DNA from 3 places in the Bacillus sp. P4_E1 genome. Region 3 is predicted to be linked to each of the others. Evidence: riboswitches for the same ligand, from Rfam matches in the RefSeq annotation. Region 3 holds a riboswitch; each other region holds the start of a gene.
The links. Region 3 has a riboswitch for S-adenosylmethionine ahead of AC1DS7_RS14790 (cyclase family protein). Riboswitches for the same ligand answer to the same signal wherever they lie in the genome.
Positions count from the first base shown of each region.

Region 1: it holds a riboswitch for S-adenosylmethionine, as region 3 does, so the genes downstream of both, metI (cystathionine gamma-synthase/O-acetylhomoserine thiolyase) here and AC1DS7_RS14790 (cyclase family protein) in region 3, are expected to answer to the same signal.
Region 2: it holds a riboswitch for S-adenosylmethionine, as region 3 does, so the genes downstream of both, AC1DS7_RS23575 (peptide ABC transporter substrate-binding protein) here and AC1DS7_RS14790 (cyclase family protein) in region 3, are expected to answer to the same signal.

Region 1 covers NZ_JBFUIV010000006.1:235,550-245,801, forward strand. The annotation lists gene AC1DS7_RS11270 (sugar phosphate nucleotidyltransferase) at 1-823, shown strand, start outside; gene rpmG (50S ribosomal protein L33) at 893-1,042, shown strand; gene AC1DS7_RS11280 (5-formyltetrahydrofolate cyclo-ligase) at 1,147-1,725, shown strand; gene AC1DS7_RS11285 (YqgQ family protein) at 1,829-2,029, shown strand; gene glcK (glucokinase) at 2,049-3,032, shown strand; gene AC1DS7_RS11295 (DUF2759 domain-containing protein) at 3,113-3,283, opposite strand; gene AC1DS7_RS11300 (MBL fold metallo-hydrolase) at 3,454-4,083, shown strand; gene AC1DS7_RS11305 (class I SAM-dependent methyltransferase) at 4,093-5,205, shown strand; gene AC1DS7_RS11310 (ArsR/SmtB family transcription factor) at 5,356-5,646, opposite strand; gene metC (cystathionine beta-lyase) at 6,142-7,305, opposite strand; gene metI (cystathionine gamma-synthase/O-acetylhomoserine thiolyase) at 7,302-8,414, opposite strand; SAM riboswitch class I at 8,504-8,617, opposite strand; SAM riboswitch class I at 8,820-8,929, shown strand; gene AC1DS7_RS11325 (bifunctional homocysteine S-methyltransferase/methylenetetrahydrofolate reductase) at 9,000-10,252, shown strand, end outside.
Region 2 covers NZ_JBFUIV010000021.1:48,900-59,151, forward strand. The annotation lists gene AC1DS7_RS23540 (substrate-binding domain-containing protein) at 1-903, opposite strand, end outside; gene modA (molybdate ABC transporter substrate-binding protein) at 1,035-1,832, shown strand; gene modB (molybdate ABC transporter permease subunit) at 1,838-2,512, shown strand; gene AC1DS7_RS23555 (GRP family sugar transporter) at 2,810-3,661, shown strand; gene pnuC (nicotinamide riboside transporter PnuC) at 3,728-4,378, opposite strand; gene proC (pyrroline-5-carboxylate reductase) at 4,575-5,378, shown strand; gene AC1DS7_RS23570 (aldo/keto reductase) at 5,380-6,213, shown strand; SAM riboswitch class I at 6,362-6,466, shown strand; gene AC1DS7_RS23575 (peptide ABC transporter substrate-binding protein) at 6,602-8,242, shown strand; gene AC1DS7_RS23580 (peptide ABC transporter substrate-binding protein) at 8,748-10,252, shown strand, end outside.
Region 3 covers NZ_JBFUIV010000009.1:149,892-160,143, reverse strand. The annotation lists gene AC1DS7_RS14820 (hypothetical protein) at 215-739, shown strand; gene AC1DS7_RS14815 (hypothetical protein) at 760-1,203, shown strand; gene AC1DS7_RS14810 (LSm family protein) at 1,382-2,050, shown strand; gene AC1DS7_RS14805 (hypothetical protein) at 2,282-3,547, shown strand; gene AC1DS7_RS14800 (ATP-binding protein) at 3,691-4,917, shown strand; gene AC1DS7_RS14795 (hypothetical protein) at 5,147-5,530, shown strand; gene AC1DS7_RS14790 (cyclase family protein) at 5,556-6,188, opposite strand; SAM riboswitch class I at 6,274-6,386, opposite strand; gene AC1DS7_RS14785 (PRK06851 family protein) at 6,536-7,645, shown strand; gene AC1DS7_RS14780 (nucleotidyltransferase domain-containing protein) at 7,759-8,541, shown strand; gene AC1DS7_RS14775 (MFS transporter) at 8,676-9,977, opposite strand; gene AC1DS7_RS14770 (FAD-dependent oxidoreductase) at 10,124-10,252, opposite strand, start outside.

The DNA of each region.
Region 1 (10,252 bases), on a different contig from region 3:
CGCTTCTGAGAAAGAACTGGGGCGAAATAAGCTAGTTCACGTTTCTGCAAATAATTATGTAGAAGCTGTGTTAGAGCGTATTGATATTGAAACGATACAAAAACAGAAGTTTCATCTTCTTATTAATAAGAGAAATGATATGTTACAACATTTACTTATGATTTTTTTGCAAAGGCTCGGGTGCACAGTTACATGGATTTATGCGGGCGAACAAAAGCATCATGTGAAAGCCTTGATGAAATCAAGTAAAGCAAATATGGCACTTATGTTTTCAGAGCAAGGAAATTATTTCGAGTTATATGATAATTATAGTAATATTTACCAGGGAACAGATTTTGAAGAGGTAGATATTCCAGATTTATTACTTGAATCGGCAGGAAATATTTACCCGATGTCTTTGAAGTTAGGAGAATGTTACCTTCTATTTTATACGCAGGATGAAAAAAAGTCGTTTCAAGCGAGATGGAAGCGAGATATTTTATATCGAATTGGAAAATTATTCGAGCTAATAGCATTGCAGGGAAAAACATTTCTCAGCATAGTAGAGCAATCACCTCCGCTCTATCTACTTTGTGATGAAGTTGTATGTTCATGGAATGAAAAAGGGAAAGTAATGAGGAAATTATTGGCTGATATGGAAAGAAAGGAAGAAGGTATATTTGAAGGAGTACAGTTCAAATATACCGAAAAAGAGTGGTCTTATATCGTTTCTGACACAAAACAACCGAAATTTTTAGTGTATTCGCATGCTAGAAACCCAGTAATAGCAAGGGAAAACATGAAAAATCTTATAGAAAAAATTAGACAATATCAAAAGGTGTAGAATTTTTATTTTAAAAGTGGTATTATAGTATAGTCTGATTTAAGTTATTAGTACTGGAGGGAAATAAGAATGCGTGTGAATATTACTCTAGCATGTACAGAATGCGGAGATCGTAACTATATCTCAAAGAAAAACAAACGTAACAACGCTGAGCGTATCGAGCTTAAAAAGTATTGCAAGCGTGACAAGAAGTCTACGTTACACCGTGAAACAAAGTAAGCAGTAGGAATATTTTCCTACTGTTTCTTTTTTTATTCGGTTCCTCTGTTAAAAGTGATACACTATCATCGTAGAGCAAAGTGTCACTGTGAGGGGGAAAATGTGTGAGAGAAGAGAAACTACGTTTACGTAAACAAATAATAGAACACATGAATTCTTTATCAGAAGAACGGTATACAACTTTATCAGAGCAAATTGCAGCTTCGTTGTATGCGCAAAAAGAGTGGGTTGAAGCTAAAACAATTGGAATCACCCTCTCAATGGAAAATGAAGTGAATACATATCCTATTATCGAAAAAGCTTGGGAAGAAGGAAAGAAAGTTGTTGTTCCGAAGTGTAATAAAGGAACACGAACGATGTCTTTCCGGAAAATTAGTAATTTTGATCAATTAGAAACAGTGTATATGAATTTACGTGAACCAATTCCAGCGCTTACGGAAGAAGTGAATGCAGATGAAATTGATCTTCAAATCGTGCCAGGCGTAGCTTATACAGAGCGAGGAGAACGGATTGGATATGGCGGTGGCTATTATGATCGTTATCTCGTGCATTATAAAGGGAAAGCGCTATCATTAGCTTATAGTTTTCAAATGGTAGAACATATTCCAGTAGAGCCATTTGATAAAAATGTAGAAAAAATTATTACAGAAAAAGGAACAATGGTTAAAAATGGGCTTGTATAGACAAATAAAAATTGACGAGACTTTTTCTTCGTGATTATAATAAAATATGTGAACGTTTTCTTATTATAATTTTTTATAGTAAGTGAGCATAGAGGGTGATGAAATGGTATCTATTTATGATATTCAGCAATTGCTAAAGAAATTTGGTACGATTATTTATACGGGTGATCGAATTGCAGATTTACAATTAATGCAAGATGAATTGCGTGAATTAAATCAATCACAGCTAATCGACCCACAAGACTATCAAACAGCTTTATTTTTATTGAAGCAAGAAATTCAAAAAGAGCTAAATAAGAATTAGATAAAGGTAGGTAAGTAACATGGAAGAGAAATGGTTAGTTGGTGTTGACCTTGGTGGTACAACGATTAAATTAGCATTTATTAATGTGTATGGTGAAATTTTACATAAGTGGGAAATCCCTACGAATACAAATGAACAAGGAAAACATATTACACTTGATGTAGCGAAAGCTATTGATAAAAAGTTAGAAGAATTAGGTGAATTAAAAAGCAAGCTAATTGGTATTGGTATGGGAGCTCCTGGTCCTGTACATGTGGCATCTGGAATGATTTATGAAGCGGTTAATTTAGGATGGAAAAACTATCCGTTAAAGGATTTACTAGAAGTAGAAACGGGATTACCTGTTGTTATTGATAATGATGCAAACTTAGCGGCGCTTGGTGAAATGTGGAAAGGTGCTGGTGAAGGAGCAAAAGATTTAATTTGTATGACACTTGGCACTGGTGTTGGTGGTGGTGTTATCGCCAATGGTGAGATTGTACATGGTATAAGCGGTGCTGCTGGTGAGATTGGACATATTACAGTTGTTACAGAGAACGCTTTTCCATGTAATTGCGGGAAGTCGGGTTGTTTAGAAACGGTAGCCTCTGCAACAGGTATTGTACGTGTTGCTATGCAACAAATACAAGAGACAGATAAAGAAAGTGTTTTACGTTCTATGTTAGCAGAAGAAGGGCTTATTACATCAAAAGATGTATTTGAAGCACTTGGACAAGGTGACGAACTAGCAGGTGAAGTAGTGGAAAAAGTAGCTTCTTATTTAGGATTAGCTGTAGCGAACCTTGCTAGTACGTTGAACCCAGAGAAAATCGTAATTGGTGGTGGCGTATCTAAAGCTGGAGACGCACTATTAGAGCCAATTCAACGTTATTTCGAGCAATATGCTTTCTCTCGTGCTGTAAAGAGCACAAAGTTAGCAATTGCAATACTTGGTAATGATGCAGGTGTAATTGGAGGAGCGTGGCTTGTAAAAAAGCACAAATACGAGGCGAAGATGATATAAGTTGTGAATAATGAAAAGAGGAAGGGGCCCCCTTCCTCTTTTTATGCAAGATCTTGTTGGAGAATAAAAATGTAAATGGATTAAGCTGGTGGGTACCCATTATATAGAACAGTCATGATTGTAAACCATCCGAAAACAAGTACGGTTGCAATAGCGAAGCCGCCCGCGAATAAGTTTTTTTCGCGAAGTGTTCTAAGCGTAGCAAATACAGCTAACAGAGTGACTAGCGTAAAAATAATAACAAGGCCCATACAATATCCTCCTCTGTCTACTCATTCCTTAGAATGAGTTTTTAGAATATTTACTCTTTTATATTGTACATGTTTTAAAAATGATTGTCGAGATAACACGCCTTCTTTTCCTAAGAGAAAGAAATGTTGTATCATTAAAAGTAAATTAAATAACTGGAGGAGATTTTCATATGAAATGGATACAAATGCCTTTAGGCCCATTACAAACAAATGCTTATATTTTAACGAATGATCAAAATGAGTGTATTATTTTTGATCCTGGTCATGAAGGAGAGAAACTTGTTACATATTTACAGGAAGCACAGTTAAAGCCACTTGCGGTTTTATTAACACATGCTCATTTCGATCATATTGGTGCTGTTGATGCCGTGAGAGACGCTTTTCATATTCCGGTATACGTACATAAAGAAGAAGCGAATTGGTTAGGTGATGCAACTGTGAATGGCTCGCAAATTTTTATGATGAACCGCAGTATTACAGCAAAACCAGCAGATCATATTATTGACGAAGAGGGTACATTAACGATCAGTTCTTTTAGTTTTGAAATTTTTGAGACACCAGGACATTCTCCAGGAAGTATCTCTTATTATAGTAAAGAAGCGAATGCTGTATTTTCTGGAGATGTATTGTTCCAAATGAGTATTGGAAGAACGGATTTACCTGGTGGAAGTTTTGCTGAATTAATTGGAAGTATTGAAGAGAAGCTATTTGTATTACCAGATGAAACAGCAGTACTATGTGGACACGGTCCAGAAACAAGTATTGGATTTGAAAAAGAAAATAATCCATTTTTACAATAAGGAGTCATTATGGGGATGGAGCTCAATTTAAGAGAATGGATGGGAAAAGAAAAGGATCATTCGATTTCATATAGTACGTATATGAACCTCGTATTATATGCAGAGGAACATGGGTATTATATGAGGGAACGTGAAAAAATTGGAAGACAGGGAGATTTTTTTACGAGTAGCAATGTATCTTCTGTATTTGCGAAGACTTTTGCTAAGTTTTTTATTCGGCTTGTTGAAAAGGGAGAAGTTTTTCCAAATATTTGTGAGATTGGTGGGGGAACAGGAAAGTTTGCCTATGATGTTTTACAAGAATGGAAACAATTATCTCCGGAAACCTTTATCAATTTAAACTATTCAATTATTGAAGTGAGCCCTTTTCATAGAAGGCTACAACAGGAGAGGCTTTGCTTATTTGATAATGTGTCGTATTATACATCTTATATTGAAATGGGAGAGTCTTTCGAAGGAATTATTTTTTCGAATGAATTATTTGATGCGTTTCCTGTTGAGATAGTTGAGAAAAGAAATGGAATTTTGTATGAAGTACGTATCACGTATACAGATGAGGGAAACCTTACAGAAGTATTTAGACCGATAGAGAAAAGAGTCGGTCGTTACTTATTGAAATATAACATTCATATTGCTGAGGGGCAGCGCTTTGAAGTGCCTATTGCAATGGAAGAGTATATAGAAGAGATTGCGAAATGGTTTCAGAAAGGTATATGTATTACAGTTGATTATGGATATACAAAAGAAGAATGGATGCATCCTGCACATCGTGAAGGAAGTTTAAGAGGATATTATAAGCACAAGCTAATTCGTAATCCTCTTGCATATCCAGGAGAAATGGACCTTACTACGCATGTTCATTGGGATGAGTTGAAGATGAATTTTGAGCTACAAGGAATTAATACGATATGGCATAGGAAGCAATCAGAGTTTTTGTTAGCAGCAGGAATATTAGATCAGCTTGCTAGCCATCAAGATACCAACCCTTTTTCTGAAACTCAAAAACTAAATAGAGCTATTCGCTCTATGATTTTGAACGGAGGATTAGGTAATGCTTTCGATGTTGTTATACACACAAAAGATATGAAGAATTTACTTTTGAATCAATATTTAACAATATGAAAAAAACAAGACACAGTATTTTCTGTGTCTTGTTTTTTAATACGACTTTTAATTATGTAGCATTATATATTTTCTCTCATGATATATATTTATATTAAAGATATGAGATGAAAAATATAGAATACACTCTTTTTCTCTGTCTATAGGTCCCTAACCTAATAATACGCGAACGAGTTGAATGATTGTTTCGTTTTCTACTTTGTAGTAAATTTCCAATCCTTTTCTTTCACTAGAAACGATTTTAGCACTTTTTAACTTTGCTAAATGCTGTGAAATTGTAGATTGTGGCATGTTTAAGCCTGTGTACATTGTAGAAACGTTGCTTGGGCCACGTTCAATTAATCCCTTTACAATACATAAGCGAACAGGATGAGCAAGCACTTTCAATAATTCTGCATTGCTTTCATATAGTTCTATTTCTTTTTGAAAGGTTTCTAACATGTTCTTTTCCACCTCCGTGTGAGCTGTTATACCATACTATACATACCAAAAAATCAAAGAAAAGAAAACAGTTGTTGCAGAAAAAAAGTCCTAAAGTAAAGAAATTGTAAGAAAAGAGACCCTGATGTAAATAAAATAGATAAATTTGCACAGTTTTGTAAAATGACATTTTTGAGTGAAAATTTTGATGCGTTTCAAAAATTGAAAGATATAGATATATTCGTAACACAATTTTATCATGATTTTCTTATTCTTTCAAATGAATATACAAAATTTTTAAAATAATATGACAAAGGAATTATAATGTTATATATAGAATATATAACAGGTTAAAAGAAAAGAAGCTGATTATGATGATAATGAAATGTTTGGATGTAACTGATACATCTTAGAATAATCAAGTCATCAGTCATTTATTCTAGAGTTCATCTTTTTAAACAACTATTTTATTTCTTGAAGAGTTTTATTATTCGTACACAGCTTCGTTTCTTCCCTTTATGCATTTACAGGTTCTTCTACATAAGAAAGGGCATTTTCAAAATCGGATATTAAATCGTCAACATTTTCAAGGCCAACCGATAAACGGAGTAATGAATTGGAAATCCCTCTTTCATCACGTGCTTCCTGTGATAAAGCTGCATGTGACATTTTAGCTGGGTAGGAAAGAATCGATTCGACAGCACCTAAACTAACTGCGAAGACAGGTAATTTTACTTTTGATAAAAATTGGCGGAGTGCGTCTTCTGATTGTAAAGTGAAAGATAGGACAGCTCCGGCTGATGTAGCTTGAGATTGTTGAATGTCAAATCCAAGATGTGTTTGTAAGCCAGGATAATAGACATTTTGAACTTTAGTGTGCTCTTGTAAAAAATTTGCGATTTTGTTGGCACCTGCAGCTGAATGTTCGAGACGTACATGCAATGTTTTAATGCCGCGAAGCACGAGAGAACAATCTTGCGGTCCTAAAATAGCACCAAAAGCGTTTTGTAGAAAGCCGAGCTTTTGAGCGAGTTCTTCATCTTTTACGACAGCTAATCCGGCGGTGACATCGCTATGACCAGCAATAAACTTTGTAGCGCTATGAAGAACGACATCAGCGCCAAGATCAAGCGGTTTTTGAAATAGTGGTGTCAAAAATGTATTATCAACAAAAGTAAGAGCACCAATAGATTTTGCAAGATTAGAAACAGCGCGAATATCTGTCACTTTTAAAAGTGGGTTAGAAGGTGTTTCTACATAAAAGAGCTTCGTATTTGGTTTAATGTTTTCTTTTACTTCTTCCACATTGGTCATATCAACAAATGTATGTGAAACACCATAACGGGAGAGAACTTCAGTAACAATTCGATAAGTGCCTCCATATACATCTTCTGAAATAAGAACATGGTCACCTTGTGAAAGAAGGAGAAATGCAGTAGAAATGGCTGCAATGCCTGATGCAAAGGCAAATCCTTTTGTCCCGCCTTCTAATAAAGCAATGATATCTTCAAGAGCTTCACGTGTTGGATTTCCAGATCTACTATAGTCATACTTTCCGAAAGCATCTACATCAAACTGATGGAATGTTGATGTGTTATAGATGGGAACGTTAACAGCTCCTGTATGTGAGTCATGCTTGTATTGATTATGCAGTAAAAGCGTATCTATGGAATAACTCATATTCTTACACCTTCTTTTACAAGTTTAATTGCTTGCTTTAAGTCTTGAATTAAGTCGTTGCTATTTTCGATGCCGACTGAAAAACGGAGAAGACGATTACACACACCACGTGCTGTTCGAACATCTTCTGGAATATCGGCATGAGTTTGCGTTGCTGGATAAGTCATTAAACTTTCGACACCGCCAAGACTTTCAGCAAATGTAATTAAGGATAAAGATTGTAAGAAAGGATTAATCCAAGTTTCATCTTGAAGGCGAAATGAAATCATACCACCTCTTCCTGGATAAAATACATCTGTCACACCATCTTCATCATTTAAATAAGCAACAATTGCATGAGCGTTTTCTTCATGCTGTTTCATGCGAAGTGCTAAAGTCTTCATGCCTCGAATTAATAGCCATGAATCAAACGGGCTTAAGACAGCACCAGAGGCATTATGATAATGAGCAAGCTCCTCGCAAAGAGATTTCCCTTTCGCAACGACAAGTCCGCTTAGTACATCGTTATGACCGCCTAAATATTTAGTTGCGCTATGAAGGACGATGTTTGCACCTTCTGTTAATGGTTGCTGTATATAAGGCGTATAGAACGTGTTATCTACAATAAGAAGTAGTCCGTGCCTTTTCGCTACACTTGCTACACTTACGATATCAGTTACTTGCATTAATGGATTAGTCGGTGTTTCTATGAAAATAGCCTTCGTTTGAGATGTGATTGCTTGCTCAATTTGTTTAATAGATTGTGTATCTACGTATCTACATCGAATATTCCACTTGTCTTCATGTTCGGAAAATAGACGATATGTTCCCCCGTATAAGTCTTCAGATACGATAAGCTCATCTCCGGAACGGAATAGTGAAAGGACAAGGAGAACAGCCGCCATTCCTGAACTACAGGCATACCCTTGCTCACCGCTTTCTAAGTCTGCAATTGCCTGTTCTAAAAGGCCACGAGTCGGATTTCCAGTTCTTGAATAGTCAAATCCAGTAGATTTACCAATTCCTTCGTGACGATAAGCAGTTGAGAAATAAACAGGTGGATTAACCGTTCCTGTTGTAGCTTCGCTACGGTTCCCGATTTGTGCTAGTTTTGTTTCGATTGTTGACATGTGAAAATTCCCCCTTTTTAAAGTGAACGACTAAGTGAAAATAAAAAAAGCCTTCTAAGAAGAAGGCTTTCGGATTGAATAGAGTCTTCTTCTCATCTGTCAAATCTTTCACAATTTGCTGGAATTAGCACCTTATTAACGAATGAATGTTAATGGTTGCTGAGGCGTCAAAGGGCCAGTCCCTCTACCTCTCTAGATAAGAATGTTCGTATGAAATTTTATTATGGTTTTAACTTTACAACAAAAGATATTTGAATTGCAACTTTATTTTAAATAATTTTTATTTTTCCGCAAGTGTCATTGACTTTTATTTTAGTGCGTGCTAAATTTATAAAAAATTAACAAACATTGTTAAAAGGGGAACGTATTTCCTTTTAGCTACATAAATAAAATAATAAAGACAAACTCTTATTGAGAGCGGTGGAGGGAAAGGCCCTGTGAAACCCGGCAACCTTCAAACTAAATGTTTGAAACGGTGCTAAAACCTGCAAAACGTGTGTTTTGCATAATAAGAGGAGGAACAATTATGTCCCCCTCTTCAAAGTGAAGAGGGGGTTTTTATATTGATAGAAATGAGGGAGATTCGTGAAATTACTAGATTTATTATCAAAAGGAATTGTAATAGGTGATGGTGCGGTTGGAACGTTATTACATTCGCATGGTTTACAAAGTAGTTTTGAAGAATTGAATTTGTCTGATCCGGACTTAATTATATCGATCCATAAACAATATGTAGCTGCTGGAGCAGATGTTATTCAAACGAATACGTATGGTGCGAATGAAGCGAAACTCCGCATGTATGGTCTAGAAAATCAAGTTGTCCAAATTAATAAAGCGGCAGTGAATATTGCGAAAGCATCAGTAACAGATCGGAATGCAATTTTAGGGACAATTGGAGGTATGAAACATATTGGTGCTGTTACAACGACTGATATAGAGCGAGAATTTATGTTACTTGAGCAGGCAGGTGCTTTACTAGAAGAACAGGTTGATGGATTACTATTAGAAACTTTTTATGATGAATTTGAATTATTGCATGCGGTTAAAGTATTGCGTAAACAAACGAATATTCCGATTGTTGCTCAGTTAGCGTTACATGAGGCAGGTACGACTCAAAATGGGAATGATGTCAATGAAATATTAAAACAGCTTTTAGATTACGGTGCCAATGTTGTTGGGTTGAACTGTCAACTAGGCCCGCTTCACATGACGGAAGCTTTCAAAATGATATCGATTCCTCAAAATGGCTATTTATCAGCATATCCGAATGCAGGTCTCCCGAATTATGTGGAAGGGCGTTACGTATATGAGGGAAGTCCAGCGTATTTTGAAGAAATGACACCGAAATTTATTGAACAAGGTATTCGTTTATTAGGTGGTTGTTGTGGTACTACCCCGGAACATATTGAAGGAATGAAACGTGCTACTCTAAATGTTGCACCTGTAATAGCAAAGGAGACGATTCAAAGGCCTAAAGTGGTCCATACACATGAGAAGCGTTCGAGAGCTCATGTTACTCTAGCAGAAAAGGCAAAGAAACAAACGACAGTTGTAGTGGAATTAGATCCACCGAAAACGTTAGACACGCAGCGTTTTTTTGAAGGGGCAAGAGCACTGAAAAGGGCTGGAGCGGATGCTATTACTCTAGCAGATAATTCATTAGCATCTCCTCGTGTTTCGAATATGGCTATGGGTGCATTATTAACGAAGCATGATATTCCAGTATTGACGCATTTAACGTGTAGAGACCATAACGTCATTGGACTACAGTCTCACTTACTTGGATTATCAGCATTAGGTATGGAGGAAGTGCTAGCTTTAACTGGTGATCCAGCGCG
Region 2 (10,252 bases), on a different contig from region 3:
TCCACCAATTGCTTTTAATTCATTGTGAAACTCTTCAGATTGCAAAATTCCTTTTATAACCTCAATAAGTTCATCATTTTCTTTATTCTTCAGAAGTACTAAATCATACTGTTCTTTCATTATTGGAATAAAGTCTACGTTCACAATTTGGGAAAACTTTTCTGATCCTACCCCAACATCAGCTTTTCCATTCGCGACTTGCGAGGCAACACCAAGGTGATTCGATTCTTCCCATTCATACCCGTTAATATCTTCTTTACTTAATTTTCGAATTCGCAATTGCTCATCCACTAACACTCTAATACCAGAACCTTTTTCTCGATTTACAAATCGTATAGATGACTGAGCTAAATCAGCCCATGTTTTTATATTTTGTGGATTCCCTTTTTGCACATAAAACCCAACATTTCTTGCTAATAAATTCATCATAATATATGGTTGTCCAACTAAAATACGTTTTACGTAAGGAACATTATATGTACCCGTTTCACCATCAAATAAGTGTAAACTAACGACGCTTCCTTCTCCTTGGTACATCTTCACTAAACTCGTTAAACTACCTTGATACGCTCTCAATATATTAGAATTTGGCAATCGATTTTCTATATGCTTTGCCAACATATCTAACGTTAGTTCTTGACCACTAATGATGCGTGTATTCGAACTACTAATTTCGTCCTTCTTTACAGGAGTAAATTGTACCTTCCCTGTTTTCATTTGCTTTATATATTGTTCTAAATCAGCTGCATCAATGCGCATTTGTCTACCAACCCTATAAGAAGGAAGTTCTCCTTTTTTAATTAGGTCGTATACAGTTAATTTTGATACTTTTAATTGCTTTGCTACTTCTTCCGTTGTGTAGGAATGATGATCCATAGACGATTCCTCACTTTCTTCCTTCATTGTAACAAAGAAAAGAATATTTCTCCTAGTTTTTAAAAACAACTATATCGTTCAAATTATATTCAATTATAACTAGTTATAACTAGTTATAATTAGTTATAATTAATTTAGTAAACGAAGGGAGATTTTTTATGAACAAATTTACTTTACGATCCATTGGGGTACTTATACTTTCTTTTCTTCTTATATTCAGTGTAGCTTGTTCAAGTGAAGAAAAGTCAGCTGCTAAAGAGGGAGAATCAGTGGAGCTGACTATATCAGCTGCTGCAAGTTTACAAGATGCATTAAAAGAAATTGAAAAGCAATATAAAGAGAAAGAACCAACTATTCAACTTTCTTTTAACTTCGGTGCTTCTGGTGCACTTCAACAACAAATTGAGCAAGGTGCACCTGCTGATTTATTCTTCTCTGCAGCAGAGGATAAATTCCAAACTCTTGTTAAAAAAGGATTTATTAATGAAAAAGAAGGGAAAAACCTTCTTGGAAATGAACTAGTTCTAGTCATTCCAAAAGATAGTGCTCTTACAAAACTTCAAGATTTAAAGGATGAGAAAATCAAGAAAATCGCACTTGGTACACCCGAATCTGTACCTGCAGGAAAATATGCAAAAGCTTCTCTCACATATGAAAATCTTTGGAATGACGTTCAAAATAAAATCGTATTTACAAAAGATGTTCGCCAAGTGTTAACATATGTAGAAACAGGTAATGTTGATGCTGGTATTGTATATAAAACTGACGCTCTCGTTTCAGACAAGGTAAAAATTGTAGAAGCGGTAGCAGCTAATTCTCATGAGCCAATCCACTATCCTTTAGGTGTTATAAAGGAATCTAAGCATAAGAAAGAGGCGACTTCATTCTATGAGTATTTACAATCAAAAGATGCACAATCTATCTTTAAGAAATATGGATTTACAATCCTGCCATAATCGCTATGAGCTTTGATGCAATTTTGTCACCTGTCTTTCTATCCTTGCGAGTAGCTGCGTGCGCCACAATAATCGTTACGATCTTAGGAACGATTATTGGACGAGCATTAGCGCGCTCCTCGTGGCGATATAAAGTACTACTAGAAACTATTTTCTTATTACCAATGGTGCTTCCACCAACTGTTATCGGCTTTTTTCTAATTATCATTTTTGGAAATAACAGTCCCATTGGAAAGTGGATTGAATCATTATTTCAGCAGTCCATTATGTTTACATCTACTGCTGCTATCATTGCTTCTACAGTCGTTGCATTTCCGCTCATGTACCAATCAGCAAAAACAGGATTTTCTATCGCAAATGTACAAATTGAAGATGGCGCGCGCGATCTTGGTGCAAGTGAATATCAAGTTTTTCTACATGTTACACTCCCGCTTGCATTCCCCGCACTACTTAGCGGTATGATTTTAAGCTTTGTTCGCGCACTCGGTGAATTTGGTGCAACTTTAATGTTTGCAGGAAATATACCTGGCAAAACTCAGACGATTCCAACGGCGATTTATATGGCTATTGATGCGAGTAATATGCAACTAGCTTGGACGCTTGTAATCATAACGATTAGTATGTCCCTTCTATTCTTACTATGCATTCAACTCATTAATAGAAGAATTACTACTTCTTAAAGCAACTTTCGACAAAAGTTGCTTTTTATTTCCCGGAAAATAAAATGATTTGATTAATAACTGAATTTTTTCCCTTATTTAAATATACATTTTATTTGAATTCACTTTCTAAAATAGGTAATTTCCTGTTATTATATGAAAGTGTTTCAAAAAATGAAGAAATGAAAACGCATTTATATCGTAAATTCTTCATCCTGTTTTAGCGATCGGTAATCTTCTACTCTATTAGTGGGGCATTACCGATCGTTAGAACTCTATGTAATTATATTGGTATAGAAAACCGAAGGGAGTCTTGTAATGGACATTTTATTAGCGCTTCTTCCTGCAATCGCATGGGGAAACATCTTATTAGTAAGCGTAAAAATGGGCGGTGGTGCATATAGCCAAACGGTAGGTATGACAATCGGTGCTCTATTCTTCGCAACAACTATGTATGTATTTACTCAACCAACTTTAACAATGACAGTCTTGATTGTTGGCTTTATTTCAGGTTTATTCTGGGCTTTAGGACAAGTAAACCAATTAAAAACAGTTGAAAAACTAGGTGTTTCAACTACTGTAACTATTTCTACTGGTATGCAACTTGTTGCAACTTCTATCTTTGGAGTTATCGCTTTTCGTGAGTGGACTACTACTACAACGATTGTTCTGGGAACGATTGCAATCCTATTAATCGTAATTGGTGTAGTATTCACATCACTAGATGATAAAGAAAATGCACAGCCACCAGGACAATTGAAAAAGGGACTTCTTACTTTAATTGTTTCTACTTTCGGCTATCTTGTATATGTAATTATTATTCGTTGGTATAATATCGATGGTTGGTCTGCTATTTTACCACAGGCAGTTGGTATGTTCGTTGGTGCGGTTGTACTGACGTCTAAACATAAACCATTTAACAAATATGCAATTCGTAATGCTGTATCTGGTTTACTTTGGGGAACAGGAAACTTATTCTTACTTCTTTCATTACCACGTGTCGGAGTAGCGACAAGCTTCCCATTATCTCAAACTGGAATCGTTATCTCAACATTCGGTGCGATTGTCTTCTTAGGTGAAAAGAAAACAAAACGTCAATTGATCTTTATTGCCCTAGGTAGTGTTTTAATTATCGGCGGCGCTGTATTGCTTGGTATGACAAAAGCATAAATTCACACTATATTTAAACCCCCTGAAACGTATATGCTTCAGGGGGTTTTTGATTACAATTATTTTCTAAATATAATTTTTTACACGTTCTCGCTCTTTATGGTTTTTCTTCCATTCTAGCAAGCCATCGATACATAAAAATAGATTAATAATAGCTAATACTAACATGACGTATAAGCCCGTTGAAATATAAATCACAATGCTAACTATGTTATACAAAATCCATAAATGCCAATTTTCTAAGATTTTTCGGCTCAGCATAAATTGAGCTACTAATCCTAATACAGCGTTTAAAGCATCTAAATATGGACTTGTCGATTCTAAATAACGGACTTGATAATATCCCCAACCAATCCAAGCAACTAAAATAAAAAGTATATAAATAATCCATCCTTTCAAATCTAAGCGAACTGTCGGTTTTACCTTCTCCTCCCCACTACGCGCAATCCAGTAATACCAACCGTACACATTAAATATAAATTGGAAGGCTGCTAATACTGCCATTGCGTATAAGCCTTGTGTAGTGAAAATATACAGAAATACCGCAACTGTAATCATCCCAAATAAAAAGTTTGATACCTTTTCCCTTGCAAGTAACCAAACATTAATAATCCCCATAACCGATGCGAAAATTTCAATATAACTTGATCGGATATAGAACCCAACTAATATGCAAATAATACTAGAAATGAGTAAAAAAAGTGGACTTCTAACCATATTTATCTCTCCCCAGATATGTAATAAACTCCCTATCAACAGTATAAGAAATAACTCTTATACTTACTATAAATTTTCTCCTGTAAAACTCCCCACTCATCTATTCCACTTACGATAAGCCGTTTCTTTTTACAAAATTCTCTTAAAAATGTTATCGTTTTTTATAACATATTCTCATCAGAAAGGAATAAAGGATATGCCTAATAAACATCGAATTTTATTTATTGGTGCCGGTCGTATGGCAGAAGCTATATTTGCTGGACTACTTACAACAAGTAAAGAATACATCGAAGAAATTATTGTTTCCAACCGAAGTAACATAGAAAAACTAACGCAATTACAAACTCAATATGATCTATCGATTACAACAGATTGGAAACAGCATATTAAATCTGTAGATACAATCGTTTTAGCAATGCCGCCTGTCGCACATGAACAGCTATTAGCGGATCTATCCCCTCTTCTAACTAATCAATTTGTCGTGACAGTTGCTGCCGGAATCGGACCATCTTATCTAGAAGAAAGACTTCCCCAAAGGACACCTGTTGCTTGGATTATGCCAAATACAGCTGCTGGGATTGGAAAGTCTATCTCCTTATATACGACGGGACATTCTGTAGATGAAACACATCAAGAAACGTTACAACTTCTTTTAAAAGGTATCGGTACCTCACAGTTTTGTACCGAAGAGGAAGTTCACCAACTTACCGCAGTTACTGGTAGTGCACCCGCTTTTCTCTATCACTTTGCTGAAGGTTTAATTGAAGCAACGAAAAGCTATGGTATTGATGAGGAAACAGCAAAACACCTTGTCATTCAAATGATTGCTGGCTCTGCCGCTATGCTCCAGCAAAATCAGGATCCAGCTATGCTCCGCGAACAAGTAACAACACCAGGAGGTTCAACGGCTGAAGGCTTAAAAGTTCTATATGAAAATAATTTTTCAGAAGTCATTCAACAAGCAGTTGAAGCGACCAATAAAAAAGCTAGGGAGAATTAATATGACTTTAACAAGTTTAAACGACTATACAACATTACATAACGGCGTGAAAATGCCTTGGTTCGGCTTGGGTGTTTTTAAAGTTGAAGATGGTACAGAAGTAATTGATTCTGTAAAAGCAGCTATAAAAAATGGATACCGTAGTATCGATACTGCTGCGATATATAAAAACGAAGAAGGCGTTGGACAGGCAATTCAAGAATCTGGTATTCCTCGTGAAGAGTTATTCATCACTTCAAAAGTGTGGAATAGTGATCAAGGTTACGAGTCAACACTACAAGCATTTGAAACTACATTAGAAAAATTAGGTCTAGAATATTTAGATCTATATTTAGTACATTGGCCTGTAAAAGAAAAATACACTGAATCATGGAAAGCTTTAGAGCAGCTTTATAAAGATGGTCGTGTTCGTGCTATCGGTGTGAGTAATTTCCATATTCACCATTTGCAAGACGTATTTGAAATTGCAGAAATTAAACCAATGGTTAACCAAGTGGAATACCACCCACGTTTAGCACAAGAAGAATTACATGCCTTCTGTAAAGAACATAACATCCAGCTTGAAGCTTGGTCACCATTAATGCAGGGGCAGCTACTTAATCACCCAACATTACAAGAAATCGCTACGAAATATAATAAATCGACTGCACAAGTTATTTTACGTTGGGATCTACAAAATGAAGTTGTAACAATCCCTAAGTCTATTAAAGAACACCGCATTATTGAAAATGCAAACATCTTTGACTTTGAATTAAGCTCGGATGATATGAAAGCAATTCAAGCTTTAAATGAAAATCATCGCGTTGGTCCAGATCCAGATAACTTTAACTTCTAGTAGGGAAACCACTGCCATATGCAGTGGTTTTTTTATTTTTAATAAAACTGAAAATTTGAACTATATTCCATTTGATTGACACTTCATTATCTAAGGTGTAAGATTTTGAATTATCAAAGAAACACAAAAATTAATAAAATTTATTCTCATTGTATCAAGAGAGGTGGAGGGACTGGCCCTTTGAAACCTCGGCAGCAGGTTCATTTTGAATACTGTGCCACTTCCTGCAAGCTTTGTGCTTGAAAGATAGAATGAGGGACTTCGTTTATATACGGGTGCATAACTTGTACGTAAAAATCCCTCTTTCTCAATACGAAAAGAGGGATTTTTTGTTTTTCATTTCCCTCATCATCATCCAATCTTATTAACTATTTAGGAGGAAAATCAAATGAAAAAGAAGTTTGTACCCGGTATTGCATCAGTTGTAGGAGTAAGTATTTTATTATCTGGTTGCGTTAGTTATAAAAACGAAGCGAGCGGAGCAAATGCAAAAGATGAGGCACCTAGTAAGCAAGTTTTAAACTTATCTTCACCTACTGAGATTCGAACAATGGATACGGCTCGTGCTACAGATACTGATTCTGGTCAAGTAATGAGAAACGTATTTGAAGGTTTATACAATCTTGGTGAAGGTAATAAACCTGTTCCTGGCGTTGCGAAATCTCATGAAGTAAGTGCTGATAAAACGAAATACACATTCCATTTACGAGATTCAAAATGGTCGAACGGCACACCTGTAACAGCGAAAGATTTTGTCTTCGCTTGGCAAAGAGCTGTCGATCCAGCAACAGCTTCTGAATATGCTTTTTTATTCCTGGATATTAAAAACGCTAAAAAAATTAATAGCAAAGAACTCCCATCCGATCAACTTGGTATAAAAGCAGTTGATGACCATACGTTTGAAGTAGAATTAGAGCGCCCTGTTCCGTATTTTATTAGCTTAACGGCGTTCCCAACATTTCTACCAATCAACGAGGAATTCTTTAAAGCACAAGGTGATAAGTACGCTTTAGAAGATAACAAAATCTTGTACAACGGAGCTTTTACACTAAGTGATTGGAAGCATGAACAAAGCTTTAAATTTAAGAAAAACCCTACCTATTGGGATAAAGATAATGTCAAACTCGAAGAAATCAATTTCAACGTTGTGAAAGAGAAATCAACAGAAGTAAATTTATTCGAATCCAAACAATTAGACCGTATAAAACTAACATCTGACTTCGTTGATAAATATAAAAAGGATGCTAACTTTAAAGAACGTCCGAACGTAGGGGTACAGTTTTTACGTATGAATCAGCAAAACAAAGTACTTCAAAACGTTTCTGCACGCCAAGCAATCGATCAAACAATTGATCGAAAATCTTTTGTAAATACGTTATTAAATGATGGCTCTACACCAACCTTTAGTCTCGTGCCGAAAAACTTTGCAAAAGGGCCTGATGGAAAAGACTTCCGTACTGCAAACGGCGATTTAACAAAAGTTGATACAACATCTGCACAAGAATTATGGAAGAAAGCAAAAAAAGAACTTGGTTCTGAAAAGATAACATTAGAATTATTAACAAGTGATGGTGACCTTGAGAAGAAAACTGGTGAGTTCCTAAAAGGACAACTAGAAAAGAATTTAGATGGCTTAACGGTAAATATAAAACCGCAACCACGTAAACAACAAGTTTCACTCTTATTAAAAGGTGACTACGAGATTGGAATTGACGGTTGGAGCCCTGACTTTGCTGATCCAATTACATTCCTTGAACTATTTACGACGAATAACCCTTACAATTTAGATCATTACTCTAATAAAGAGTTTGATGACACAATTGAAAAAGTTAAAACTACTTTGGCTGGTGATGAAAAAGCTCGCTGGGAAGCGTTACTAGCATCAGAAAAAATCTTATTTAAGGACTCTGTTATTGCTCCTCTTTACCAAAAAGGAGAATCTTATTTAGAGCGTTCTTATGTGAAAGGCATTGTGCAAGTAGACTTTGCAGGTCAATTAAACTTCAAATGGGCAAAAATTGAAAAATAAAGTGAAACTTTAATCAGCCCTCACCAATCGGGCTTTTACGGGCAGTTGATCCCCCCTAACTTCTTTGCTTTCACTGAATTTTGAGGTGAGGATCTTACTGCCCGTTAATGCGGGATAAAATGCAACTTAGATCATCGTGTTCTCACCCACACCCATTGTTTTTTTAGCAAAATATATTAAAAGCAGATTCCCTAATATGAGGAAATCTGCTTTTTCAATATATTATTCCAAGAAATTAACACTCCACTTTTTATTATTGACATATAGTTCTTTCCAGTGTTAATATTCTAAATAATCAAAGAAACAAAATATTTCACCATCAAAATGTAATGTCTACTAAGTTGAAACATATAACGATAGATTATAGTTCAACATGTATATACATATAGAATACCTGATTACCTATATACACATATTTATAATAGGTTTTCTCTCCTTCTATAGCTACACTTCAAGACATGGACATTATGACGTTACGAACAACACATTTAGGGAGGAAAGAACAATGAAGAAAAAAGTTGTACCTGTTGTTGCATCTGTTTTAGGGGCAAGTCTACTACTAACTGCTTGCGGGGGAAATAAAGATAATGCAGGCGGAGCAAAAGCGAACGATAAAGCACCTGATAAACAAGCGATTAACTTATCATTTGCTTCAGAAATTCCAACAATGGATGTTGCAAAAGCGACGGATGGGGAATCCATGAATGTAATGAGAAATGTTTTTGAAGGTTTATATGCTATAGGAGAAGATAATAAACCGATCCCTGGTGTTGCTGAATCGGTTGACATTAGTCCGGATAAAACAAAGTATACTTTCCATCTTCGTGATTCAAAATGGTCAAACGGTACTCCTGTTACAGCAAAAGATTTTATTTTCGCTTGGCAACGTGCCGTTAACCCTGAAACAGCTGCTGAATATGCATTCTTATTCTTTGATATAAAAAATGCGAAACAAATAAACCAAAAAGAAGTAGCAATCGATCAATTAGGCGTTAAAGCTCTTGACGATAAAACTTTAGAAGTACAACTGGACCGCCCTGTTCCCTACTTCTTAAGCTTAACGACATTTGCAACATTCTTACCAATCAATGAAGAGTATTTAAAATCTCAAGGCGATAAATACGGTTTAGAAACAAATCATTTAATTTACAATGGTGCTTTCACATTAGATAACTGGAAACATGAACAAAGCTTCCAATTGAAGAAGAACCCTAACTATTGGGATGCTAAAACTGTAAAACTAGAAGAAATCAACTTCAATGTCGTTAAAGATAAATCTACAGAAGTTAACTTATATGATTCAGGACAAATTGATCGTGTTGCTTTAACTGCGGAGTTTGTTGATAAGTATAAGAACGATTCCAACTTCAAGGAACGCGCTGAAGTCGGTATCCAATTCTTACGACTAAATCAGAAAAATGCAGTATTAAAAAATCAACATGCACGCCTCGCTATTAACGAAGCAATGAATAAAAAAGCGTACGTAGAAACAATTTTAAATAACGGTGCAATCCCAGCAGAAGGAATGGTTCCTGCGAAATTCGCAAAAAGTCCAGACGGTAATGACTTCCGTAAAGAGAATGGAAATCTAGTCAAAGATGATGTGAAATCTGCAAAAGAAAACTGGAAAAAAGCGAAACAAGAACTTGGTACTGACAAAGTAACAATTGAACTATTAACAAGTGATAATGCTTTAGCTAAGAAAACTGGTGAATATTTAAAAGGTGAATTAGAAAAGAATCTAGATGGATTAACAGTGAATTTAAAACCTCAACCACGTAAACAACAGTTAAAACTACTATTAAGTGGTGATTACGAAATTGGAATCGATGGCTGGGGCCCTGACTTCGCGGATCCTATTACATTCTTAGATCTATTCACAACAGATAGTGCTTATAACTTCGATAAATACTCTAACAAAGAGTACGACGAGCTTATTCGTAAAGTAAAAACTGATTTAGCTGGTGATGAAAAAGGTCGCTGGGAAGCAATGAAGCAAGCTGAAAAAAT
Region 3 (10,252 bases):
AATGTATCTTAATACGGGGGATTTTTATATTAAGGGATGAAAAATTCATCCGAAATCCTAGAGTTACTTTAAGGGAAAGAAGATTTTATAGGGATTAGTACTATTAGTTAAAAGCATATTTTTTCATAACGGGGACAAACATAGCGAACATAACCTGTACAGATACATATACTATCAGTGCAAAAGCTTATAAATTAATGGAAGGGGTTTTCTCGTGAGTTTATTTCATTGGGATTTTTTGAAAGAATTAATTGGATCTTATGTAAGAGTAAACAGAGGTGGACCGGAATCTCAAAAAGGAATAATAGTGTCAGTATGTACGGACTACGTCGTATTACAGAATGAAAAAGGAGAGTACCATTACTACCAGCTTAGCCATCTGAAAAGCATTACAAAAAATACGAAAGATGGTGGGATAGGTGATTCTGTATGGTCGGAAGAAGACAGTGCAGAAGACTTTGAAACGCTACTTCAAGGCTTCAAATACCGCTGGGTGAAAATTAATCGTGGTGGTCCAGAGAAAGTTGAAGGTATTTTACAAGACGTTTCTTGCGATTATGTAACGTTAATTATAAAAGAAGAAGTGGTATTAATTGCACTATCTCATATTAAGAGTGTTAATTATAATGCACCAGTAAGTGGAGAGAATAGTGATGAGAGTAGCGATGAGAAAAGTAATGAAAACAGTAATAATTCAAGTCGCGCTCGTGCACAAAGACAATCAAGTAGAGGAAGATAATAAGAAAGGAGGGTATAAAATTGGAGAGTGTATTATGCTGTGATCAAATTAAAGGTTTAGTCGGTGAAAATGTAAAAGTAAATCTTCGCGGACCAGAAAGTAGAGTAGGTGTACTCGTATCATTAGGAAAAGATTACCTTACACTACAATTGCCTCTTGGAGAATTAGTATATTACCAGTTGAAACATGTGAAGAGTCTAGTTAGGAAAGTGAAAGAAGCACCGGGAGAATATGGTTCATGTTTCTATGCTGATGAAGATACTTTTTTAGATGTATTAAATGACTTGAAGTATAAATGGATAAAGATTAATCGTGGTGGACCAGAGTGTGTGGAAGGTTTATTAAGTGATATACATGATGGAAGTATTACACTAGTAAACGGTGATGAGGTCATTTATATAATTAATTCTCATATTAAGAGTGTGAGTCAAATAGTTAAAAACAAAAAGAATGAAGAAGAATAATGTTTAATAAATAAAAGGGGCATTATGATTGAAAGTGAAGAACGATTTCATATTTTGCTGCAATAATTTCGCGGTATATGAAAAAGAATTCTTACTATTAAAAGACAGAACATTGCCCCTGATTATTTTTTTGAAATGGAAGACAGAAAAGCGCAATTTCATAGAAAGGAGGATATAGATGAATGAGTTAAACAAGAACATTGGGGAAAATATATACGTTAAATTAATCGGTGAAAGAAGGTTTAGAGGTATATTAATTGATGTAGGGAATGATATTGTTGTTCTTTACAATGGACAAGACTATGTATATATATCTTTATACCATATCCAATATTATAAATTTTTAAGAGAGCATGATGAAGAAATATTAAAGCCTGGTGTGGACTCTGTAATTAAGAGGGAATCACCTTCAATTTCTTTGAGAAAAGTATTAATCACATCTAAAGGGATTTTTACAGAAATTTATGTGGCAGGAAATGTTCCGATACACGGTTATGTTACAAGTGTAATGAACGATTATATTGTTTTTTATAGTCCAGTTTATAAAACGGTATATATATCTTTAAAGCATTTGAAGTGGTTAATTCCTTATAAAGAGAACCAAGTGCCTTATTCCCTCAATAAAAATGAACTCCCCGTAAATCCATTAAATATTACTTTAGCGAGAACTTTTGAAGAACAGCTTATTAAAATGTCAGGGAAAATTATGGTGTTTGATTTAGGCGAAGAATCTAATAAAATCGGAAAGATGACGAAAATTGATGAAGGGCATATTGAAATATTAAAAGCACGTGATGCAAAAATGTATGTAAATATTCAACATGTAAAATCTGTCCATTGTCCGTAGACTAGTTGAAAGGGCTGGCTTTTTCTTTTATATATAGGGAAGAAAAGGTCGAGCCTATTTGTTTAATTCGATTTGGATATGAGGGGGAAATGAATTGAATATCATATAGGTATGTTAGTGTGATCTTTGAAGGGGCAATCTTGTACTAAAGGTGTACGAGCTACCTTTTTGTGTATTCAACTCACTTTTGAGGAAGTGCTGCTCAACTACTTTATTAAAGGGGTTTTGTTTGTGGAGCAGTTTCCAGATTCGTTTTCGATTACATTACTTGGCAGTGCTGGCGGAGCAGCAAAAGCAGTGTTAGCAATTTTGAATCAAGCGGTAGTAAATGAAAAAGATCCAATTTATGAAGTGATAAAGAATGTGAACTTCCATTTGGTGGATATAAAACAAAAAGATAAAAGTTATTATGATGAGTTGTTTCCAAATTTGAAAGAGCAATTTTTTTTATATGAAATAAACCTTCAAGATGTAGTCAAATTTAAACATCATTTAAAGGAAAAAAGAACGAAGGTTGTTATTGATGTTTCAGGTGCAGATACAATTAGGGTACTGAGTTGTTGTAATGACCTTGGCATTTGTTATATTAATTCGGCTTTGGAAAATGAGGCAGTAGATCAAGACGATAGTTTACTTGGTTTTCAGCTTACGGAAAGGTATACGAGGTTTGAGAAGGAGAAAGAAACATTTACAAATACAAGAGCGATTATAGGCTCAGGTATGAATCCTGGTGTTGTTCAATGGATGGTTGTTGAGCTTATGAAAGAACGTCCAAATGAAAAGCCGCGAGCATGCTATATTGTAGAACATGATAATTCATTTTTGAATGATAAAGAGCTTATAAAACCTCATACACTTTATGCATCATGGGCAGTTGAGCGTTTTCTTGATGAAGCGATATGGAGTTATCCTATGTATATGAGTCATCATCGTCCACTTTACTTTTATGAGGATGTATATGCTTCAGAGTATAAAGTAAAGTTAGGTGAAAAAGAATTTTATGGTTGCTTAATGCCACATGAAGAAGTTTTAATTTTAGGGAAATCTTTTAATATGGAAGTGGGTTTTCTTTATCGGATCAATGAGTATACAACAAACTTAATTAGACAGAACTTAGATAAAGTGGAAGATTTATGGAATTGGAATCGTAAAGTATTTAATCCAGCAGAAGATGATATTATAGGAGAAGATTTAGTCGGTGTGTTACTCGTTTATGAACATAATGAGACATACATGTATAATGTAATGAATAGTAGCCAAGTTTTTCAAAAATATAAAACAAATGCGACGTACTTCCAAGTAGGGTGTGGAATTTATGCTGGCTTATGTAGTTTACTGTTAGATACTTTTGGACAAGGCGCTTATTATGTAGAAGAATTATTATTAAATACTGAAAGTAAGTATGGGGAATATTTAAATTTATATATGAAGGATTTTGTAGTAGGACATAATAATTTTACAGATGGATTGCTAAATGATAGGGTAAGATGGATATAAATTGTAACTGAAAAGGAAGGAGCTGTATCTCCTTCCTTTTAGTATTAGAAGGTTACATGTTGCTCTGAAAGCAATTTCATAATTATAATTTAAAGAGATAACACTTGAAATGTTTTTTTGTATTGATCAAGAGGAGTTTTTATATGAACAAATACAAGAGCTTGATTTATGAAGAAAGAGAAGCTTTAAAAGTATTTATATTATTATTCTATATTATATTCTTTTTATATGACGTTATCTATTATTTTGTTTATCCCGCTATGAATATTAATGAAGCAAGGGTAGGGTGGCCAGAAGGTGGTATGGGAATAGGTGTATATATATTAGTAATATCTTTATTTCCTATTTCAATATATCTTCAAAAACAAGGTTATGTATATTTTGTGAAATACTTATTTTTAATTGGGTACATGCTTATTGATCTTATTAATAACTTAATGATTTATTTACACAGTGATCGTGTTTTTGAAAATGGAAATATGGTTGAAATATTTTTAATTTTATTTGCACCGATTTTCGTGAACAGAAAATATTTTTATTTCGTTTCCTGTAGTGTAATTGGAAAATATGTATTTTTTACTTTGATATTACAAGATGTAAAAGTTGTGATTCCGCTTGTATTATGTATATTCTTTTTCATCATTTCGCATTCTTTATTAAAGAGATTTCAATCTTATGTAAGGACAGTTGTTGAGATGATGAACAGTATGAAAGAGACAGAAAATTTAGCGGTTATTGGGACTATGTCTACAACAATCGCTCATGAAATTCGAAATCCATTAACAGCTTTAAAAGGATTTACACAAATTCAAAAAGAAAGAAATCCTGAAGATACGATGAGCTATGAGATTATGCTGCAAGAAATTGAGAGAATTAATGGGTTTGTTAGTGAATTGATGTTATTAGGAAAACCGAAACCAACAAATTATGAATGGTGTAATATAGGGGAAATCCTTTTATATGTTGTACAGTTAATGGAAAGCTATGCGACTCAATATAAAGTTAAATTTAATTTGCAAGTAGATGGAAATTTACCCGTTATAAATGGTGATGATAAGCAATTAAAACAAGTGTTGTTAAACATCATCAAAAATGGAATTGAATCGATGCCAGGAGGCGGGAATATTCGGATTCTGGCATATGAAAAAGCTGGAGAGAACTTGTGTATTTCTGTTGAAGATCAAGGTCTTGGGATAGAAAATGAGAAAATAGAAAAGATCGGAAAAGCTTTTTATACAACAAAAGAGAATGGTACAGGTCTTGGATTAATGATTACATATAAAATTATTGAAGAACATCAAGGGAGTATCGCGATTGAAAGTAGTATGGGGATAGGAACGAAAGTAGAAATTTATTTACCAACAGTGTAGTGCATTAGACGAAATTACTTTTCAGAAAAGTGTTCTTGTTGTGTAAATATAAACATTTTATAAAATGTTTCAAGAAGGGTTTTTTTTATAAAAAACTTCGTTTATAATGGAGGAAAATATCGACATAGAGCTTTTAGCTCATGTAACGGTTCAGTAGTGTTATGAAAAGAAAAGAAGGGGTGCACGCGCATCCTTTTTTCTATGCGGATATGATGAAAGGGGTGGTATGATGGAATTAACATTAAATTCGACTGTATGTTTACACACGATTCAATTTCGAAAAGAGCAAAAGAACTATATTGTAAAAGATACGATTACAGGAGAGACATATGAAATGCCGCCACTTTGGATTGATGCACTAGCAATGATGCGTGACGGTTTTTTATTGGGAGAAATTGAGGAGAAATTAAAAGAAGAATATCCAGCAGAAGAAGTAAATATGGTAGCATTTACGAGGCAACTGTTAGAGCTAGAACTTGTCGAAATGGTAGATGGAGAAGAGATAGCTTGTACAAAGAAGAAAGATAAAGATTATTTAGCGTGGATACGACCAAAGGTGGAGCAATTCTTTTTTAACTTAAATAAAAAATATAAAAGCAAAGGTCAAAAGTGATCTTTGCTTTTTTTGTAGACCATGTTTAAAAAATAACAGCGAATGCCCTTGCGAAAGCACCGTCACTATTTTTAATTTTTAAAGGTGCTGCTGAGAAAAAGAATCGTTTCGCTTTAATGGCATCTAAGTTTGTTAAGTTTTCAATTAAGTAAATATTATTTCCTAACAGTATGTGATGAATCGGTGATGTTTCTGTCGTTACCTCATCAGGAGAAATAAAATCTAAACCGACAGATTTTACTTTTAATTGAACTAGTTCTTCAGCTAATTCTTCGGAAAGATAAAACGCTTCTTTCTCATAAGCTTCGGTATTCCATTTATTAGATAGATTGGAATGGAAAATGACAATATCGCCTTCTTTTATGTCGACAGTATGTAATACTTCCTTAGGTAATTTTCGCTCTTGAACATGAGTCACATCGATAAGAACAGCTTCGCCTACAAATTGATTTAGGGGTAATTGATCAATAGTGGTTGCGCCTGAAATGAAATGAGCAGGCGCATCACAATGCGTACCAACATGAACGACAGAATGAAAATTCGTAACTTGATAACCTGTTTCTTCAACGCTTGTAATGGCTTCTAGTTGGATTTTTGGTGTTCCAGGAAATTGAGACATATTATTTTCAAACGTTTGTGATAGATCAATTACTTTCATTTTACATACCTCCAATATATTTTTTTCAAATAATAAAAAGCCCCCCCTTCATAATCAAGAAAGATGAGCTTTACATACTAGTTGAGTTTTATCTTCCAAAATGCAATGCATTTTGCAGGAATTAGCACCTATTCAGTTTGCATAAACTGAGGTTGCTGGGCTTCAAAGGACCGGTCCCTCTGCCTCTCTTGATAAAGGTTTATTCGGTTTTAAATTCGGAATATTTGTGATATTTAAATTGTAATTCATTTCCTTTTTTCGTGCAATACAAATTAGGTGTTCACCCAAATAAAGTTGCTCGCATATTGTAGCTTATGTAAGTAGACTGTTGCGAAGGAGTGAGTGCAGTGACAGGGAATGTATTGAATTATTATGCTGGTGGCAATACAGCTAGAGGATTTCATAATTTATACGAAGAGAATTTAAAAGGACTAGATAGGTTGTTTATTTTAAAGGGTGGTCCAGGAACGGGAAAATCTTCTTTAATTAAGGCAATAGGTCGTGAATGGGTTGAAAAAGGATATGATATTGAACTTTTGCATTGTTCTTCTGATAATAAGTCAGTTGATGGAGTGATTATTCCGAAATTAAAAGTAGGAATTGTTGATGGAACATCACCGCATGTTATTGAGCCGAAAATGCCAGGAGTTATTGAAGAGTATATAAATTTAGGAGTTGCTTGGGACTCAGATAAATTAAGAAAGCAGAAGTTAGAAATTGAACGGTTTGTATTAGAAGCGGGCAAGGCTTTCAAATCTGCTTACGGATGTTTTAAAGAGGCGTTAGTTATACATGATGAGTGGGAGAAAATATATATTAATAACATTGATTTTAATAAAGCAAATGAACTAACAGAACAGCTAATTCAGAAATTATTTGCAGATAAAAAGGGAGAACAATCGATTGTGAAACATCGTTTTTTAGGAGCTGCTACACCGAAAGGAGCAGTTGATTTTGTTCCTAATTTAACAGAAGGATTACCACATCGTTATTTTATAAAAGGACGCCCGGGTTCTGGAAAATCAACAATGCTTAAAAAGTTATCGAAGGCAGCAGAAGAAAAAGGGTTTGACGTTGAAGTATATCATTGCGGATTTGACCCGAATAGTCTTGATATGGTTATCGTAAGAGAATTAGGATTTGCAATTTTTGATAGTACCGCACCACATGAATATTTTCCAAGTCGCGAAGGTGATGAGATTATAGATATGTATGCTCTTATTGTTAAACCAGGGACGGATGAGAAGTATGCTACAGAAATTCGTGACGTTTCCATTCAATATAAAGCAAAAATGAATGAGGCGATGTCTTTCTTAGCAAAAGCAAAATCAGTTCGTGATAAATTAGAACGAATTTATATTGCTGCTATGGATTTTTCAAAAGTGGATGCATATAAAGAGGAAATTCAAAAAGAGTTTGAACGAATTACTGCTACTGTAATGGAAAAGAAAAAATAGGTGCTTTATTGAGCTGTCAGAAATTTTCTGACAGCTGTTTTGGTATATAGTAAAATTAGTCGTATATTTGTCGAATTACCAGGGAAATAATCAAAAAATGGAGATGGTATGAAATGAGAGAGAAAATTGAATTAGAACTAGAACGAATTGAAAAAGAGAATGATGTGAAAATTTTATTTGCAGTGGAATCAGGGAGTCGTGCTTGGGGATTCCCATCGAAAGATAGCGATTATGATGTTAGGTTTGTTTATATACATCCAGTAGAATGGTATTTATCAATTCATGATAAGCGTGATGTAATCGAATATCCAATTAGTGATGATTTAGACATAAGTGGTTGGGATATTAAAAAGGCATTGCAACTGTTTGCAAAGTCAAATCCAGCGTTACTCGAATGGATTCGATCGCCGATTTTTTATTCGAAAAACTCGAACCTTCCAGAACAGTTTCAGCAAATGAGTGAAAAGGATTTTAATCCGAAATCAACGATATATCATTACTTACATATGGCTTCAAAAAACTATCGTGAATTTTTACAAGGTGAAAATGTAAAGTTGAAAAAGTACTTTTACGTATTACGTCCTATTTTAGCTTGTAAATGGTTAGAAGAGAAAGGGACATTGCCCCCAGTAGAATTTGACCGGTTAATTATGGAACTATCAGTCGAGCCTAGTGTATTAGATGAAATTGAAAAGTTGTTAATAAAGAAAAAAGCAGGTACGGAATTAGATGTTGGATTGAAAATTGAGGTGTTAAATCAATTTTTAGAAGAACAAATTGATTATTATGAGCAATACGTGAAAGGGATTGAAAAGGGATTAGGGATTGATATTGAGAGTTTGAATACATTATTTCGAAATATGTTGTTTGAAGTATATGAAAAAGAGCACAAGTGAGTTTGTGCTCTTTTTTATCCCGCATTAACGGGCAGTAAGACTCCCACCTCAAGATTCGGCTGGAGCGAAGAAGTTAGGTGGGAGGTCAACTGCCCGTAAACGCCCGATTGGTGAGGGCTGATTAAAGTTTCACTTTATTTTGTAGGAATAAAGAAAACAGATATAGCTGCGATAAGACCTGCAAAGGAGAATAAGTAAAAATTCCACGCCAAGTCATATTGCATTGTCATAATAATACCGACAAGAATAGGGCCAGCAATCGCACCAACTCGGCCAAGTCCAAGTCCCCAGCCTAAGGAGGTAGCTCGTATATGTGATGGGAAGTATTGTGTTACATAAGCATTTAATATTTGAGTAATACCGACTGATCCAATTCCAGCAAGACCAATTAAAAGATAAATGATTGTAACAGATGGTTTAATTGTTAATAGTCCAATACATATGGCTGCCATAAGATAGGAGATACTAATAACAATTTTTGCTCCTATACGATCGGTAATCGCTCCAGCAAATACTGCACCGATAGCTGCAGTAATATTTAGTATAAGTAGAAATGATAAACTAGATCCAAGAGGGTATCCTGCCTGGCGCATCATCTGTGGTAGCCAAGTATTTAAACCGTATATTAAAAACATTCCCATTATATAAGTGAGCCAAAAAAGTAGTGTTGCTTTTATGTAATCTTTTGAGAATAACGTAAGAAATCCATTTTTCTTTTGTATATTAGATGGTGTTTCAGGAATTTCATCTTTTACATGGAGTTCAATTTGAAAGCGATTAAGAATTTTATTCACTTCTTCTTGTCGATTTTGCGATAATAAAAATTGAATGGACTCAGGTAAATAACGAATAATGAAAGGAATGAGGAGTAGCGGAATCATTCCGATGCCAAACATAACTCTCCATCCGAAATCTTCTAGCATGAACATGGATAAAATAGCGCCTAACACGATACCTAAAGGATAGCCGGTAAACATAAGAGCATAAATAAAAGATTGCCGTTTTTTTGGTGAATATTCAACAGTAAGTGCTGAAGCCGTTGGGATAACACCGCCTAATCCGATTCCTCCGATAAATCGAGATAACCCAAATAATTCAGGAGAAGGAGCAATTGCAGCTAAGCCCATTGTGATAGAAAAAAGGGCTAAACAGCATATAAGTGTCCATTTTCGTCCAATTAGATCTGTAATGGTTCCAACTAGAATAGCACCAATAAACATCCCAAATAAAGCATAGCTGGCAATTGTTCCAGCGTGGGCTGGTGATAGTGCCCAGCTTTTGTCTTCTAGGAGCTTTGGCAGAACGGCGCCGTAAATACCTAAATCATATCCGTCAGCTAGAATGGCTAGCCAACAAATAAAAACAACAAGTTTTGTAATAGAACTTGAAAAGATAGTTTCTGTAGATTCTAGATGAGGTGGAGCAGAAGGTTGCATAGTATTCACTCCTTTTATTTGTAGATGAATATATTATTTTATTTTATTTAATGTTAATATTTCCCTGCGTATGTCGAAATTTATATGAAAAGGTGTCATGAAAAATAAAAAAGTTCAACAGGATTCCCGTTGAACTTTTTTGTTTTTTATTCGTTATCAACTCGCTTTAATGGTTGATCTGCTGGACCTTCCATAACATCCCCATCAATTGAAAAACGGGAACCGTGACAAGGGCAATCCCAAGTACAATCACCGCTATTCCATTCAACTTCACA